2 regions of the Nocardioides sp. NPDC023903 genome follow, and region 2 is predicted to be linked to the other one. Evidence: predicted binding sites of a transcription regulator. Region 2 holds the regulator's gene; the other holds the start of a gene.
The links. Region 2 encodes LexA, which represses DNA repair genes until DNA is damaged. Its sites were predicted from a motif close to TCGAACANNTGTTCGA; they were not measured.
Positions count from the first base shown of each region.

Region 1: the regulator LexA is predicted to act here: its motif matches at 2,676-2,691, upstream of AB0F44_RS26420 (DUF222 domain-containing protein).

Region 1 is NZ_JBEZZS010000040.1:10,512-18,295, reverse strand. It holds gene AB0F44_RS26430 (SRPBCC family protein) at 1-265, shown strand, start outside; gene AB0F44_RS26425 (metalloregulator ArsR/SmtB family transcription factor) at 270-605, shown strand; gene AB0F44_RS26420 (DUF222 domain-containing protein) at 1,351-2,625, opposite strand; gene AB0F44_RS26415 (VOC family protein) at 3,019-3,420, opposite strand; gene AB0F44_RS26410 (4'-phosphopantetheinyl transferase superfamily protein) at 3,413-3,820, opposite strand; gene AB0F44_RS26405 (SGNH/GDSL hydrolase family protein) at 3,849-4,724, opposite strand; gene AB0F44_RS26400 (AMP-binding protein) at 4,727-6,298, opposite strand; gene AB0F44_RS26395 (hypothetical protein) at 6,463-7,125, shown strand; gene AB0F44_RS26390 (MFS transporter) at 7,132-7,784, shown strand, end outside.
Region 2 is NZ_JBEZZS010000016.1:69,213-76,996, reverse strand. It holds gene AB0F44_RS17620 (vitamin B12-dependent ribonucleotide reductase) at 1-1,274, opposite strand, end outside; gene nrdR (transcriptional regulator NrdR) at 1,439-1,939, opposite strand; gene AB0F44_RS17610 (hypothetical protein) at 2,338-3,246, shown strand; gene AB0F44_RS17605 (LysM peptidoglycan-binding domain-containing protein) at 3,360-3,737, opposite strand; gene lexA (transcriptional repressor LexA) at 3,920-4,687, shown strand; gene AB0F44_RS17595 (alkaline phosphatase D family protein) at 4,785-6,455, shown strand; gene AB0F44_RS17590 (MXAN_6640 family putative metalloprotease) at 6,542-7,784, shown strand, end outside.

The DNA.
Region 1 (7,784 bases), on a different contig from region 2:
GCCGGAGCAGTGGAAGGAGTTCGGCCCCAGTGCCGTCGGCATCGGCTGGGAGCAGATGCTGCTCGGCCTGGCCCTCCACCTCTCCGCCCCCGAGGCCGAGAAGATGGACCCGATGTCCCCCGACGTACTGCCCGCGATGATCGAGCACACGAAGGGTTCCGCTGCCGCCTGGGTCGAGGCCGACATCGCCTTCGGCACCTCCCCCGACCAGGCCCGCGCCGCCGGCGAGCGCTGCGTCGCCGCCTACACCGCGATGCCGGACTAGCCGCTTGCACGCCTTCGACGTCCTCGGCGACCCCGTACGCCGCCGCATCCTCGAGCTCCTGGCCGCCGACGACCTCACCTCCGGCGAGATCGTCGAGACCATCTCGGCCGAGTTCGGCATCCGCCAGCCCGCCGTCTCCATGCAGCTCAAGGTCCTGCGCGAGCACGGCTTCGCCAACGTACGCCCCAACGGCACCCGCCGCATCTACTCCCTCGACACCGGGCCCATGGCCGAGGTCGACGCTTGGCTCACACCTTTCCGTCGCTTCTGGACCCAGCACCTGGACGCTCTCGACACTGAGATTCGGCGGGGGCGTCGAGAGGGTTCTACGGGGGACTGAAACTGCATTGGGGTGGGACCGGGAAGGCGCGCGGAGGTGACCGTGGCTTCGTTTCGGTGTTCGCCGCCGACCCTTGCTTCGATTGTTTCTCGATCATGCACCGCGTCAAGGACGGGCTTCGCCCGCCGGCTTCGCCGGTCGCCTCCGGCGATCCTTGACCCGGCACCCGATCGAGAAAGACTTCGCCTGTATCGGGTCGGCGGCGAGGGTGTGGCGCGGCGGATTCAGTTGGGTATGGGCGTGGGGCTGTGGCTGGTCGTGCGCGGGCGCCTGGTGCCTCGTCGGTGCCTACGGCAGTGGACGCGACCTTGTGAATCGTTCACAAGTGAGCCGGCGCTTTGGTCGGGTCGGTTCGGTGCCGCCGGGCACCATCTCCCCACTCATCCGAAGAGTTCCCAACGGGCGCGGAGCTTCCCCATCCTCCGGAGCGTGGGGAACCTTCGCCGCCGTGGGGAAGTGTCCCCACCAGCAGGGAACGCCGAGCGTGGAGTCGAGAGTTGGCCGACACGCTCTTTGGGCACAGGTAGGGGACGGCGCGATCAGCCGCGCGAACGTCTGTCTCGACGGAGCCCGATCCTCGGACAGCTCCTGGCGACGGCCGACGTCCGAGAGCGACGAGCATCCATGCGCTCCACGTCGCTCGGTAGAGCGCGGCAGCTTCAGCGCGAGAGCCGAGACCGGTCAGCCGTGATGTCGTCGGGCCTGGTGGGGCAGGTCCCGGTGGAGTCACTTTTAACCCACCCGGTTAGGGGCGGCGGGTGAACCGGATCGTGCCGTCCGGTAGTCGCTCATGAACGTAAGCCGGGTTGTGCGCGAGGCGGTGATGGTGCGGACAGAGCAGCGCGCCGTCTTTGAGGTCGGTCTTTCCGCCTGCGGCCCAGGGGTCGAGGTGGTGGGCGTCGCACCATTCCGGTGGCATGTCGCAGCCTTCTGCTTGGCAGCACTTCTGCTGGAGTCGCATCGCCTTGCGCTGGATCGGTTGGAAGAACCTGCTGCCTCGACCGGCATCGAGGACCTCACCATCACCACCCAGGACCCAGGGGATGATGGTGGCGTTGCACGCCATCCGACGCGCCTCGGCCGCGGAGATCGTGGCGCCGTTGGTCTCGTCGTAGCCCAGGGTCGCGATGCCGAGGTCCTTGCGGAGCTCCTCGAGGCTGATCACCACGTTGATGGTGGTGGCATCGCCGCCGTGGCGGGGCAGGGCGGCCGGGTCGATGGTCTCCAGGAGCCGGGCGAAGCCCTGACCCATCAACCGCTCCCACAGCGGCAACGGAGCACTCTTGGCGACCAACTGCTGCTTGCGGGGTTGGGCGTAGGCCTCCACCAGCCGCTTGAACCTCATCCCCATCGACGTCGGCAACACCCCGTCGAACCCGATCGTGCCGTCGTGGTTGTCCCAGACCCGCAGCGCGGTCTTCTGCTGGGCGCGTTCCTCTTCAGCCAGGAGGGCTTTGGCCTCGGCGTCTTCGAACCGGACCGGGTCGATCTCGGCCAGGATCCGCTTGCCGACGATGCGGAGCTCGTTCGCGGTCAACCGGGTGGCGTGGTCGACCAGCAGCTTCTCAGCCAACACCAGGTCCTCAACACTCGCGACCGGGTCGGCCACGATCTTGTCCAACGCCTTGGTGATCACCCGGGCCTTGTCCTGGGACACCACACCCTCGGCGAGGCCGGCGGCGACGAGGTCGTACCTCGCGACACTGGCCGCGAGTTTGATCTGGGACCGGGCCACGCCCTTGTCGATCAAGAGTTCAGCGCGCATCCACGCGGAGGCGTCTTTGGCGCCGGTCTCTTCGGCGATGTCGCCAGCAAAGGCGAGCACCCTCAGCTTCAACGCAGCCTGCTGGGCCTGAAGCTTCTCCAACCGCTCCAGCAAGTCCTTCTTCTGCCCGGTACGCCAATACGCGGGATCGGTGGCCAGCAGCTCCTGAACGGCGGTCTCGATGGCCTTCAAGGCAGCATCGATCGCGTCGCCGGGGTTGGTGCCCCAGTGGTCGATCGAGCGGCCGAGACTCATCGCCATCCCTCTCCTTCAGAGGTGTGCTGTGATGGGTCTGATTCTACGCCTCGAACGCGCGTCTGACCACCCATTTATGCAGGTCAAAGGCGGTTTGGCGTTGAGTGAACAACCTCGCATCTGTGGATGGTAAGTGGCCCGAAGGGCCACCCTTCCGCCCCATCAACCTCACCCGGCCCAAACAAGAATCCGCTGCGCCACACCCGGGCCGCCGCCCCGATAGCCAGCCAAATCTTTCTCGATCTGGTCCGGAGTCCAGGACCGCCGAAGGCGGCCGGCGAAGCCGGCGCCCGAAGGGCGTCCTTGACGCCGGTCCAGATCGAGAAGACCCTCCAAAACGGGTCGGCGGCCCACACCAACCCCGAAAACACAGTCCGCGACAGACAGCCAAGGTCAGCGGATCCGAGCCCGACGCCGATCAGTAGTGATGAGCTCGACATTGATCCCAGCAGCACGAACGAACGCGATGAGCTCGTCGTCGAACATCTCCCCCGGCTGCGGCGGACTGAGCGTACGAGCCCCAGCAACTCCGAGCTCGACAAGCGTCGACTCGAGATCAGGGGCCATGAAGGCCAGGTGATGGAGACCGTACGCATGCGGCCCAGGAGTCACCGGGGTGATGAGCTTGATGGCGATCGAGTCGGGCTTCTCCAGGAAGATCCCGCGGACGCCGTGGCGGGTGTTGACGACCGGGTCGGTGGCGCGGCGGTAGCCGAAGAGCCGCTCGAAGGCCTCGGCGGTGCGGTGCAGGTCGCGGACCTGGATGCCGATGTGGTCGAGTCGTAGGTCAGGCATCGTCGCCTCGCATCACGGCGCCTTCGGCGACGGCCGTGGCGATGGCCATCCGGGGCCCGGGAACGGTGGCGACACGGACCGCGGTGACACCGGCCAGAGCCGCGAGATCGGCCGCAGGGCCTTCGAGGGTGACCTCGAGAGACCCAGGAGAATCCTCGAGCACGGTGATCCCGCGCCACGGCAGCGGCCCGGACCACTCGCCGGGACCGAGGGCCTTCCAGACGGCCTCCTTGGCGGCGTACCTCATCGCGAAGGCCGTGGCGGGGGTGGTCGCGGCCATGCACTGGGCGATCTCGGCGTCGGTGAACCAGCGCACCGCGAACCCGGAACCACGCATCGCCAGGAGCCGAGCGAAGCGCCTGATGTCGGCGATGTCGATCCCGACCCCCTGCAGGCTCATCGCACGCTCATCGCCCTTTGTCAGCACCTCAGGCGACCGGACTGTGGGTCGCCACCATCTTGAGGAACTCGGCGGCGACGGCCTCCGAGCCGACCTCGTTGAGATGACCGCGGTCGAAGGTCAGGTTCTTGTTGAGCACGTAGTAGGTGCTGCCGTCCTGGCTGCGCTCCCCGGTGCCGTCGGCCTCGGCGGCGGCGATGTCGACGAGGCGGCCGGTGGCGCCGTACTTCTCCCGGATCATCGCGTTGTAGCGCTCCCGGGCGATGTTGTCGGCCGGTCCCATCTCGTCGTCACGACCCAGGGCCGCCTTCACCTTGGACTTCCAGTTGCGGTCGGCGGTGAGCGGCACGGTCGTGTAGAGGAAACGTACGTCCGGATGGGCTGCTTCCACCTCCTCCATCATCGACACATAGCCGTCGAAGACGGCCTGCACATCGGTGGCGGCGATGATGTCGACGTAGCAGAGCTTCATCAGCGCGACGTCGACGTCCTTCCCGGCCGGGCTGTCCACCAGCTCCGTGAACGCCGCGAACTTGCTGAGCGGGTCCTCGTTCACCCCGATGTACGCATGCCGCATCGTCGCGCCCTCGGCATCAGTCATGCTGGCACCGGAGATCTCGGGACCAGTCACATCGGCCATGGCCGGCGCCGGCACAGAGGCGTCGGCGTACACCTTCGAGACCCCGTCGAGGATGTTCATCCCGACGGAGTTGTGCCCGAAGAGCACCTTGGTCTGCCCCGCGACCTGCAGCTCGGACTCGCTGGGCTCTGCGATCGCGATGTGCTCGTTCATCCCTGGACTCCTCAGCAACCATGCCCCGGCCAGCGCGACCGCGACCACCAGCACTCCTGCCCACACTCCGGCCAGCAGCTTCACCGAACCGGACACCTTTCGCATCGACATCCTCAACCCACCTTGACCCCTTCGAAGCCGGCATCATCCGCATCATCGACGTCGTCGTCCTGCCCCTCGGCCGGCTCCTGGGCCAGCCGCAGACACATCGCGCGTACGTCGCGCTTGATGACCTTTCCGTTCGCGTTCAGCGGCAGCGCGTCGACGAAGCGGACGACCTCGGGCACCATGTGCTTCGAGAGCCGCTCGCGACAGTGCGCGATCACGTCGGCGCCGCGCAGCAGCGACCCGCGCCGCCGCACCACCACGAGCTCGACCCGCTCGCCGGCAGCGTCGTCCGGGAGCCCGACCGCGGCAGCCGCCACCACGTCCGGCAGATAGAGGACCGCGGACTCGACGTCCTGGCTCGCGATCCGGTGCCCCCACGACTTGATGAAGTCCTCGACCCGGTCGACCACGTAGATGTAGCCGTCCTCGTCGACCTTCGCCAGATCTCCCGTACGCAGCATCCCGCCGGGCATCTTGCGGGCCGTCGCCTCGGGATCGTCGAGATAGCCGGGCGAGATGTTCGCGCCGCTGGCCCAGATCTCGCCGACCTCACCGGGGGCGACGTGCACGCCGTCGCGGTCGAGCACCCGCAAGTCCACGCCCGGGATGCCCCGGCCGATCGACCCGGGCCGCCGGGTGACCTCCTCCGGCGGGAGGTAGGAGAGCCGGGCGGTGGCCTCGGTCGCGCCGTACATCACGAAGACCCGGGCCTGCGGCTGGGCGCACGCCATCTGCTCCACCAGAGCGGGGGCCAGCCGGCCACCCGCCTGCTGGATCGTCCGCAGCGACGGTATGGCGGTGCTGCCGAAGGTGCTGTTGCGCAGCAGCATCCCGAAGGTCGATGGCACACCGGCAAACCCCGTGCAGCGCGCGGAGGTCATCCGGTCCACCACCGCCTGCGGGAAGACGAACGTCGGCTGGATGACCATCGCGGCACCGGCGCGCAGATGGGTGTGCAGGAGCGAGAGCCCGAAGACATAGGTGAACGGCAGCACGACCAGCATCCGGTCCTCCGACGTGATGCCGAGGTAGCCGAGGATCGAGGTCGTGTTGGCCTGGATGTTGCGGTGGGTGATCCGCACCGCGCGCGGGTCGCCGGTGGTGCCGGAGGTGAACATGTAGAGCGCGTCCTGGTCCGGGTCGACCTCGACCGCCTCGGACAGCTCGACCGGCGTCGACCGCTGCTTCGGGACGAGCCGCTCCTTCCGCTCCACCACGACCGGGAGACTCCTGGGCAGGCTCAGCCTCAGCGCCTCGGCCTGCGCACGCCCCACCAACAGCGCGTCGGCGCCGACCCAGCGCGCGCGGGCCACGACCTCCTCGGTCGGCAGCGTGACGGCCAGTGGCACCACGACGAGCCCCATCCGGAGCGCGGCGAGATAGGCCGAGGTCCAGAACAGCCCGTTGGGCGCCATGATCCCGACCGGCGTACCCGGAGTCAGACCGAGCACGGAGAGCCGTCCCATGAGCACGGACACGCTGGATCGCAGCTCTTCGAAGGTGTATTCGCGACCCGCCTCGGCGAGCGCGATCGAATCCTCGGGCGCTTGCTCGAGAAGAAAGTCGGCAGTGTTCAACGTGGCCCGTCCCCCGGGATGCTTGGGCCGGGACCGTTCCCGGCAACGGCAACGTCGCATGCCTCACCTCGACCGGCGGTGGGCCGCTCGGCAGGCTGCCTGAAATTGAGTACGCGACCGACCCATCGGTCCCGACTCGGCCCCGCTACGCGTCGACTGGTCTCGTGAACCCCAAGCGCCTCCTCATGTTCGTGCTGCTCGGCGTGCTCGTCGGCGTCGCAATCTTCTGGGCGCCGGGACGCTTCGCCGACTCCTCGTCCGGCAACGACGGCGGCGGCTCGAGCTCCTCGTCCCAGTCCGGCTCGCCGGGCGCCGACCCGAGCTCCGAAGCCGGCACCGGATCCGGATCCGGCAAGAAGTCGGAGAAGGACCCCGAGCCCGCGACCGAGGCGTTGCCGGAGGCGGCCTCGACGCCGACCGAGTCGGGCCTGCCCGGACTCACCCAGAAGCCACGCACCAAGACGGCGGCGCTGATCTCGGAGCCGCTGCCGAAGCAGGCGGTCCGTAAGGACGCCCTGGTGGCCGGCTACCCGACGGCGCTCGCACCCCCGTCCCGCACCACGGTCGACGTCTCCAGCGTCTCGCCCACCAAGGGCGTGCTCCAGGTGGCGCTGACCGCGAGCTGCCGGAAACCCTGCGACGTACTCCGTCACTACCGGACCCGCCTCGCGCAGCACGGCTTCAAGGAGGTCACGACCACGTCGGTCGAGAACACTCCCGCGCTGTCGCTGAACCGCGGCGACGAGACCGTGAGCGTCACGGTCACCCACACCGGCCGCCGCAACGTCGAGTTCACCCTCTACTCCGTCCTCCGCACGAAGACCTGAGCGCCGGTGTACCTCTCTCTCAGCGACCGACCCACCACGGGTGCCGAGCCGCGGCAGACAGGCGGGCGGGTATCCCGGACCGTCGTCACCCTCGGCATCGTCAGCCTGCTGACCGACATCTCCTCGGAGTCGGTCTCGGCGATCCTGCCGCTCTACCTGACCGCGGTGGTGGGGCTCTCGCCGGTGGCGTACGGACTCATCGACGGGCTCTACCAGGGCGTCTCCTCGCTGGTGCGGATCGCGGCCGGGTGGGCGGCCGACCGCACCGACCGGCCGCAGCCGGTGGCGCTGGCGGGCTACGCGATGAGCGCGGTCGCGCGGCTAGGCCTGATCTTCGCCGGCGGCTTCGGGACGATCTCGGCGGCGATCTCGCTGGACCGGGTCGGCAAGGGCGTACGCACCGCTCCGCGCGATGCGATGATCGCGGCCTCCAGCGACCCGGCGCACCTCGGCCGCAGCTTCGGCGTCCACCGGGCGCTGGACACGATCGGAGCCACGCTCGGGCCGCTGCTGGCGTTCGTGATCCTGTGGCGGATCGCCGACGGCTACGACACCGTCCTGGTCGTCTCGCTCGGCTTCGCGGTGCTCGGGGTGGCGACGATGGCGTTCTTCGTGCCGTTCCGGACCGGAGCCGTACGCCGGGTGACTCCTCGCCGCAG
Region 2 (7,784 bases):
CGGGTGGTCTCGCCGATCGCCTCGGTCGGGAAGTCGGCGAAGCAGATGGAGATGTCCATCGCGGTGAAGACGACCTCGCAGGCCTGCTGGAAGCGCACGGCGTCGAAGGTGTCGTCGTCCTTGAGGAACTTCAGCAGGTTCAGCGACGCCAGGTTGCAGGAGGAGTTGTCCAGCGACATGTACTCCGAGCACGGGTTGGAACCGGTGATCCGGCCCGTCTCCGGGTTGGTGTGCCAGTCGTTGATCGTGTCGTCGTACTGCAGACCCGGGTCGGCACACTCCCACGCGGCGATCGAGATCTTCCGGAACAGCTCGCGGGCGTCGATCTCCTCGATGACCTCACCGGTCGTACGCGCCCGGAGGCCGAACTTCTTGCCCTCCTCGACAGCACGCATGAACTCGTCGGAGACGCGCACGGAGTTGTTGGCGTTCTGGTACTGCACGGACGAGATGTCCTTGCCGCCCAGGTCCATGTCGAAGCCGGCGTCGCGCAGCGCGCGGATCTTGTCCTCCTCGCGCGCCTTGGTCTCGACGAACTCCTCGATGTCGGGGTGGTCGACGTCGAGCACGACCATCTTCGCCGCGCGGCGGGTGGCGCCACCGGACTTGATGGTGCCCGCGGACGCGTCGGCGCCGCGCATGAAGGAGACCGGGCCGGAGGCGGTGCCGCCGGAGGACTTCAGCAGCTCCTTGGAGGAGCGGATGCGGGAGAGGTTGAGACCGGCACCGGAGCCGCCCTTGAAGATCAGGCCCTCCTCCTTGTACCAGTTCAGGATCGAGTCCATGGAGTCGTCGACCGAGAGGATGAAACAGGCCGAGACCTGCTGGGGGGACTCGGTGCCGACGTTGAACCAGACCGGCGAGTTGAACGCGAAGTGCTGGTTGACCAGCAGCCAGGTGAGCTCGCGACCGAAGAGGTCGGCGTCAGCGTCGGTGGCGAAGTAGTCGTTCTCCTTGCCGGAGGCGACGTAGGTGTTCACGACCCGGTCGATCAGCTGCTTCAGGCTCTGCTCGCGCTTCTCGGTGCCGATGGCGCCGCGGAAGTACTTGGTCGTCACGATCGTCGAGGCGTTGATCGACCAGAAGTCGGGGAACTCGACTCCGGTCTGCTCGAAGACGGTCTCGCCGGTCTTCCAGTTCTTCTGGACGACGTCGCGCCGCTCCCAGGTGATCTCGTCGTAAGGGTGGACGCCCTCGGTGCTGAAGATCCGCTCGATCTTCAGCCCGGCGCCCGTCTTCGACGATGCCTGTGCCTCTGCTGCCGTGTCTGTCATTTCGTTCCCCCTGTTGTCATCGATCGCTGTGCCGTACTGCTGGTCGGTGCTGATGGTGGAGTCCTTGCTCTGTTCTAACTGGTTTCGCTGGCTGTGCCGTTGATTGGCCCGGACAGGTCGCTTCCCCACGGCCTGCCCGGGCCGGTCTATGTGTCCCGTGGGACCTAGTCGGAGCCCACTGGGGCCTCGACCGGATGTTCTGCCTCGAAGTCCTGGACTTCCCGTTCCGTACGCAGCATCTGGATCTCACGCTCGAAGTCCTCCACCGACCCGAAGGCCCGGTAGACGCTCGCGAAGCGCAGGTAGGCCACCTCGTCGAGCTCGCGCAGCGGCGCGAGGATCGCCAGCCCCACCTCGTTGCTGGGAACCTCGGCCAGCCCCTGGCTGCGGAGCGCCTGCTCGACCTCCTGGCCGAGGCAGGCGAGCTGGTCCTCGGTGACCGGCCGGCCCTTGCATGCCTTGCGTACGCCGTGCACCGCCTTGTCGCGGCTGAACGGCTCCGCTGCGCCGGAGCGCTTGGCCACCATCAACTGCATCTGCTCGACGGTCGTGAACCGCTTCCCACATTCCTGGCAGACCCGGCGGCGCCGGATCTGGCCACCGTCCTCGGCCACGCGGGAGTCGAGCACCTTGGTGTCGCTGTGTCGGCAGAACGGACAGTGCACGGTCGAGCCCCTCTCGTGAGACCTGTGGATCCAGGCCGTCTCATTGGCGGCCCGAGCCTGTGGAACCTGTGGATATGAGCGTGAGCCCCTGTGGAACAACACCCTCATCGCTGTGGGCCATCCGCCCGTTCATGTGAACTAGATGTGGATAACTACAGCCGTGTAACTACTAGATGTAGTGGTAACCGTACGCCCGCCCCCACGACGATGCAAGCGAGGGTCGGGTTTACCCGCGTGTCCGGCGTGTCGCCGGTCAAACACCGAAAGATTCCGGTTCGAGGGCGCCGGACTGGCCCTGATGCGTAAGAATGACCCCCGTGACAAACATCTCCGGAGGAAATCGCGTCGGGTCGCGGAGAGGCACGCGCCCCAGAAGCGGTCCCCGGCCACCTTTCATCTTGCCTGCGATCGCGACACTGGCCTTCCTCGTCATCTGGGGAGTGCTCGTGTGGGTCGCCGTCGGTTTCGGGGCCGACGCACGGGGAGGCGATTCCGGCGCCTGGGCGAAGCTCGCCATCGCGGCGGTCGTTGCAGTCGCCTGCCTCTTCCTGACCTTCACCTTCGCCGGAAAGGCCTGGCGGGCCTTCTCCGGCTCCCCCACCCCGCCAACCGACGACTACGCCGGAAGCCACTCCAACGCCTACGTCGAGGAGACGGACTACACAGACCCGGCCTACTCCGACCAGGCCTACCCTGAGCAGGCCTACCCGGAGCAGGACTACTACGGCACCGGCTCCTACGGCTACGACGACACCGGCTACGGCCGGCACAGCTCCGACACCGGAAGCCAGCCGCCCTACGGCGACACCGGGAACCGCTCGGCCTACCCCGACACCGGCTCCCAGTCGCCCTACGGCTACCCCGGCAGCGACCAGAGCTACGGCAACACCGGCAGTCGCGCCGCGTACGGCGCGTCGGCCTACCAGCCGCCGACCAGCCCACCGCCCACTCCGGCGCCCTACTACTCCAGCCCGCCGACACCGACGTCGACGCCGCAGAGCACCCCTGGGTACGGCTCGCAGGGATACAGCACGGACAGCTACCCCACCCAGCAGGCCGGCTCGCCGCAGTATCAGTCCGGTGCCTACCAGGCTCCGACCAGCTACGGCCAGACCGGCTCGCGGGCTCGGCTGACCCAGGATCCCGCCGCGACCCAGGCGATGCCCACCCAGCGCCAGCCCCAGGACCCGCCGGTCCAGCCGGTCCAGCCGGTCCAGCCGGACGACGAGTGGCCGCCGCGGCACAGCACGCGCAACAAGCAGTGGCCGCCGGCCGAGCCGGACAGCCCCTATCGCGGGCGCCACTGACCTGAGACAGCGAGAGTGCTGCAGACGCTTCCCATCGCCTGCAGCACTCTCACTCTTTTCCCCGGTAGCCGGCTGCCAGGGTCGAAGGAGCAGCCGGACATCTGTGCGGCGCCTTACGGCGCGGTCGGAACGATCAGCGTCTGTCCGGACATGAGCATCGAGGACTCGAGACTGTTGAGCTCCTTGATCCTCTGCTCCATCTCCCGAATCGAGGAGTCGGTGCCGGCGACGGCCTTCGAGGAGATGTCCCAGAGCGTGTCGCCATCGCCGACGACCATCGTGTGGGCGGAGGAGGCGGGGCTTTTGTCCGCACCGTTCTCCACCGCGAACGCCACCTTCGCTCCGATCAGCGCGATCCCGAAGAGCACGACGAGCGCGAACGCGAACACGACGACTCGTCCGCGACGGGTGAGCCGCACGGTCGAGCGACGCTCCTCCCGCACCGGACGGGGCGGCTCGGCTACGGGCAGCACATAGACGGTTGCACTCATCTCACGGCCTCCTGGTCACAAGTCTCTCGATCAGGTGTTCGATCGAGCACATGTTCGAAGGTAGATCACGTGTTCGAACAACGCAAGTAGCGACCCCAAGAATTTTCGAACGCCGACACGCACCTCCCAAGAGGTCGAACAAATGTTTGATGTCGTGGTGCTAGAGGGACTAATGTGATGACATGACCACGCAGAAGACAGGCACCGGATCAGGCGGTTCGAAGAAGAGCCGCGTCCGCGAGCTGCCCGACGGGCCGCCGGACGCGACCGGGCTCACGCCGCGTCAGCAGCGCATCCTCGCTCACCTGCGCGACAGCATCGAGCAGCGCGGCTACCCGCCCAGCATGCGCGAGATCGGCGCCGCGGTCGGGCTGACCAGCACCAGCAGCGTCGCGCACCAGCTCCGCGCGCTGGAGCAGCGTGGTCTGATCCGCAAGGACCCGAAGCGACCGCGCGCTCTCGAGGTCTTCCTCCCGGAGGTGATGGCCCACCGCAAGGCCATGTCCGGCGAGGAGCCCGAGTCGACGATCACCGCCGAGGCCGACATCAACCCCAACCCCGCCGCTGCCATGGTCCCCCTGGTCGGGCGGATCGCGGCCGGTGGACCGATCCTGGCCGAGGAGACCTCGAGCCAGCAGAGCATCGAGGACGTCTTCCCGCTGCCCAAGCAGCTGGTCGGCAACGGCGACCTCTTCCTGCTCTCGGTCTCCGGTGACTCGATGGTCGACGTGGCCATCTGCGACGGCGACTTCGTGGTCGTGCGCCAGCAGCCGACCGCTGAGAACGGCGAGATCGTGGCCGCGCTGATCGACGGCGAGGCCACGGTCAAGACGCTCTCCCGCAAGGACGGCAAGGTCTGGCTGCTGCCGCAGAACGCTGCGTACGAGCCGATCGACGGCACCCACGCGTCGATCCTCGGCAAGGTGACGGCGGTCCTGCGCAGCCTCTGAGTCCTGCGCCACACCTCCCGGAACCAGTCCGGGAACACTGCGTGAAATCCAGCCGCCGGCCCATGACAGGGCCGGCGGCTGCGTCGTTCCATACAGCGTGACCCAGACGCAGATCGACCGCCGCACCCTCATCGCCGCCGGGCTGGCGACCGCCGCAGGAGCCGGAGCCATCGTTCTCCCCGAGCCCGCCGAGGCCGCAGGCGGCACGCTCAACCACTTCCAGCACGGCGTCGCCTCCGGTGATCCGCTCCCGGACCGCGTGGTCATCTGGACCCGGGTCACGCCGACCGCGGACGCGACTCCCGGGTCCGGGCAGGGCGAGGAGGTCCTGGTCCGCTGGGAGGTCTCGCCCACCGCGGACTTCAGCCGCGTCACCGCGAAGGGATCCCACCAGACGGGTCCTGACCGCGACCACACCGTGAAGCTCGACGTCACCGGCCTGGCGCCGGAGAGCTGGTACTTCTACCGCTTCACCTACAACGGCCAGACCAGCCGCGTCGGCCGCACCCGGACCGCTCCGGCCGCCGACGCGGCCCCGGAGAACGTACGTTTCGGGGTGGTCTCCTGCTCGAACCTGCAGGCCGGCTGGTTCGCGTCCTACCGCCACCTGGCCGCCCGCGACGACCTGCACGCGATCCTCCACCTGGGCGACTACCTCTACGAGTACGCCCCCGGCGAGTACGGCTACGGCATGGCCAACGAGGACGTCCGGCGGCACGAGCCGGCCCACGAGATGCACACGCTGGCCGACTACCGGATCCGGCACGCGCAGTACAAGCGCGACGTCGACCTCTCCGCCGCCCACGCCCGGCTGCCCTGGATCGTCACCTGGGACGACCACGAGTCGGCCAACGACGCCTGGCTGCTGGGCGCCGAGAACAACGAGCCCGGTGAGTACGACTGGATCGACCGCAAGACCAACGCCAACCAGGCCTACGACGAGTGGATGCCGCTGCGCGTCGACGGCACTGCCACCGTGGAGATCGACGACCACCTCCACGACAGCATCTACCGGCGCCTGCGCTTCGGCAACCTGCTCGAGCTGAGCATGCTCGACCTGCGCTCCTACCGCTCCCAGCAGGTAGCCCGCACCGACCTCGCCGGCGTCGACGACCCCGACCGCACGATCACCGGCGACGAGCAGCTGGCCTGGCTCAAGGACGGTCTGCTCACCGACGCCCAGTGGAAGATCGTCGGCAACCCGGTGATGATCAGCCCGGTCACCTTCGGCGCGCTCCCCAAGAGCCTGATCAGCCCGGTCAACGACGTCACCGGCCTCCTGCCCGACAACGGCATCGCCTACAACGTCGACCAGTGGGACGGCTACACCGCCGACCGCACCGAGCTCTTCGAGCACATCCGCAACAACGCGATCACCGACACCGTCTTCGTCACGGGCGACATCCACTCAGCGTGGGCCTGCGACCTGCCGTACGACTCCGCCGTCTACCCGCTCGGCAAGACCGCCGGGGTCGAGTTCGTGGCCACCTCGGTGACCTCGAACAACCTCAAGGACATCCTCGGCGCGCCACGCCGCACGGTCAGCCTGACGGTCGAGAACATCATCCGGACCGCCAACCGCCACGTCCGCTACCTCAACTTCGACGACCACGGCTACTCCGTCCTCGACGTGACCCGCAACCGCGCCCAGATGGACTGGTACGTCATCGGCGAGCGCAAGGACTCCAACACCACGGCCACCTGGGCCAGGTCGTACGCCACGGCAACCGGAAGCAACAGGCTCCATCACGTCACGCAGCCCGTCTAGACCACGTCCTAGGCCGTGTCCCCCGGACACAGCCGCCCTCTGCGCTTAGACTGCGCAGGTCTGCCTTCCCGAACGTCTGGTATCTCATGCGAAACATTGCCCGCCGGATCACCCGCAAACAACGCTCCCTCGTCTTGATCGCAGGCATGGTCGTCGCGACGTTCGTCGCCACCATGCCCGCAACCGGGTCGACGCCGGCGACCTCGGTGAGGACCGGTGGTGACACCAGCGCCGAGCAGCCGGTGACGGAGGAGGCGGCCCGGGAAGCGCTCGCGGCGGCCAAGAAGGTCAAGCGCAACCAGTCGGTACGCGGTGCCCGCCAGGTCGTGCCCGGGCGGCACGTCGCCGGCCGGCCCGACGCGACCATCGCGCTGACCGACCTGTGGAACGCCAAGGACGCCCTGGACGGCTCCAACAAGGCGGCCGCCCGTGAGCTGCTCGCCCGCCCGCGCACCGCGACCCAGACCTGCAGCGACGTGGTCTGCGTTCACTACACGCCGGGCAAGGGCGGCGACGCCGCCTCGACGACGTACGCGAACCAGGTCCGCGACGTGGTCACGAAGGTCCACAACCTCTACGTGCAGGCGGGCTACCGCAAGCCCGCGGCCGACAAGGCGGTCACCCCGGGCAAGGTCGACATCTACCTGGAGAACCTCTACGACGAGGGCTACTACGGCTACTGCGCGCCCGAGACGAAGGTCTCCAAGACGGCCGCGACGGCCTACTGCGTCATGGACAACGACTACGCCACCAGCGAGTACGGCACGGTCAACACGCCCACCGAGAACCTCCGGGTGACCGCCGCTCACGAATACTTCCACGCGGTCCAGTTCGCCTACGACGCCGGCGAGGACCGCTGGATGATGGAGTCCACCGCGACCTGGGTCGAGGACGAGGTCTACGACAGCATCAACGACAACCGGCAGTACCTCGGCTACGGCCAGCTCGAGGACCAGCGCAAGCCGCTGGACAACTCCAACGCGTCCAACCTCGGCATCTACGGCAACTGGATCTTCTTCCGCTATCTCTCCGAGCGCTTCGCCAAGGAGCGCGGGACGCTGCCGGAGGTCGTCCTCTCGATCTGGAACCGAGCGCCGTCGACCTACTCCACCACCGCCGTCCGGCAGGCGCTCGCCGCCCGCGGCACCACGTTGAAGCTGCAGTACACCCGCTTCGCCGCCGCCAACCTAGCCCCCTCGAAGAGCTACAGCGAGGGCGGCGCCTACTACGCGCCGGTCTACGACGGCCGCACCGCGCTGCCCGCCAAGCACCAGACCGTCGACGGCCAGTTCACCCTCAAGCACCTGACGTACGCCTCCCAGCGCCTTG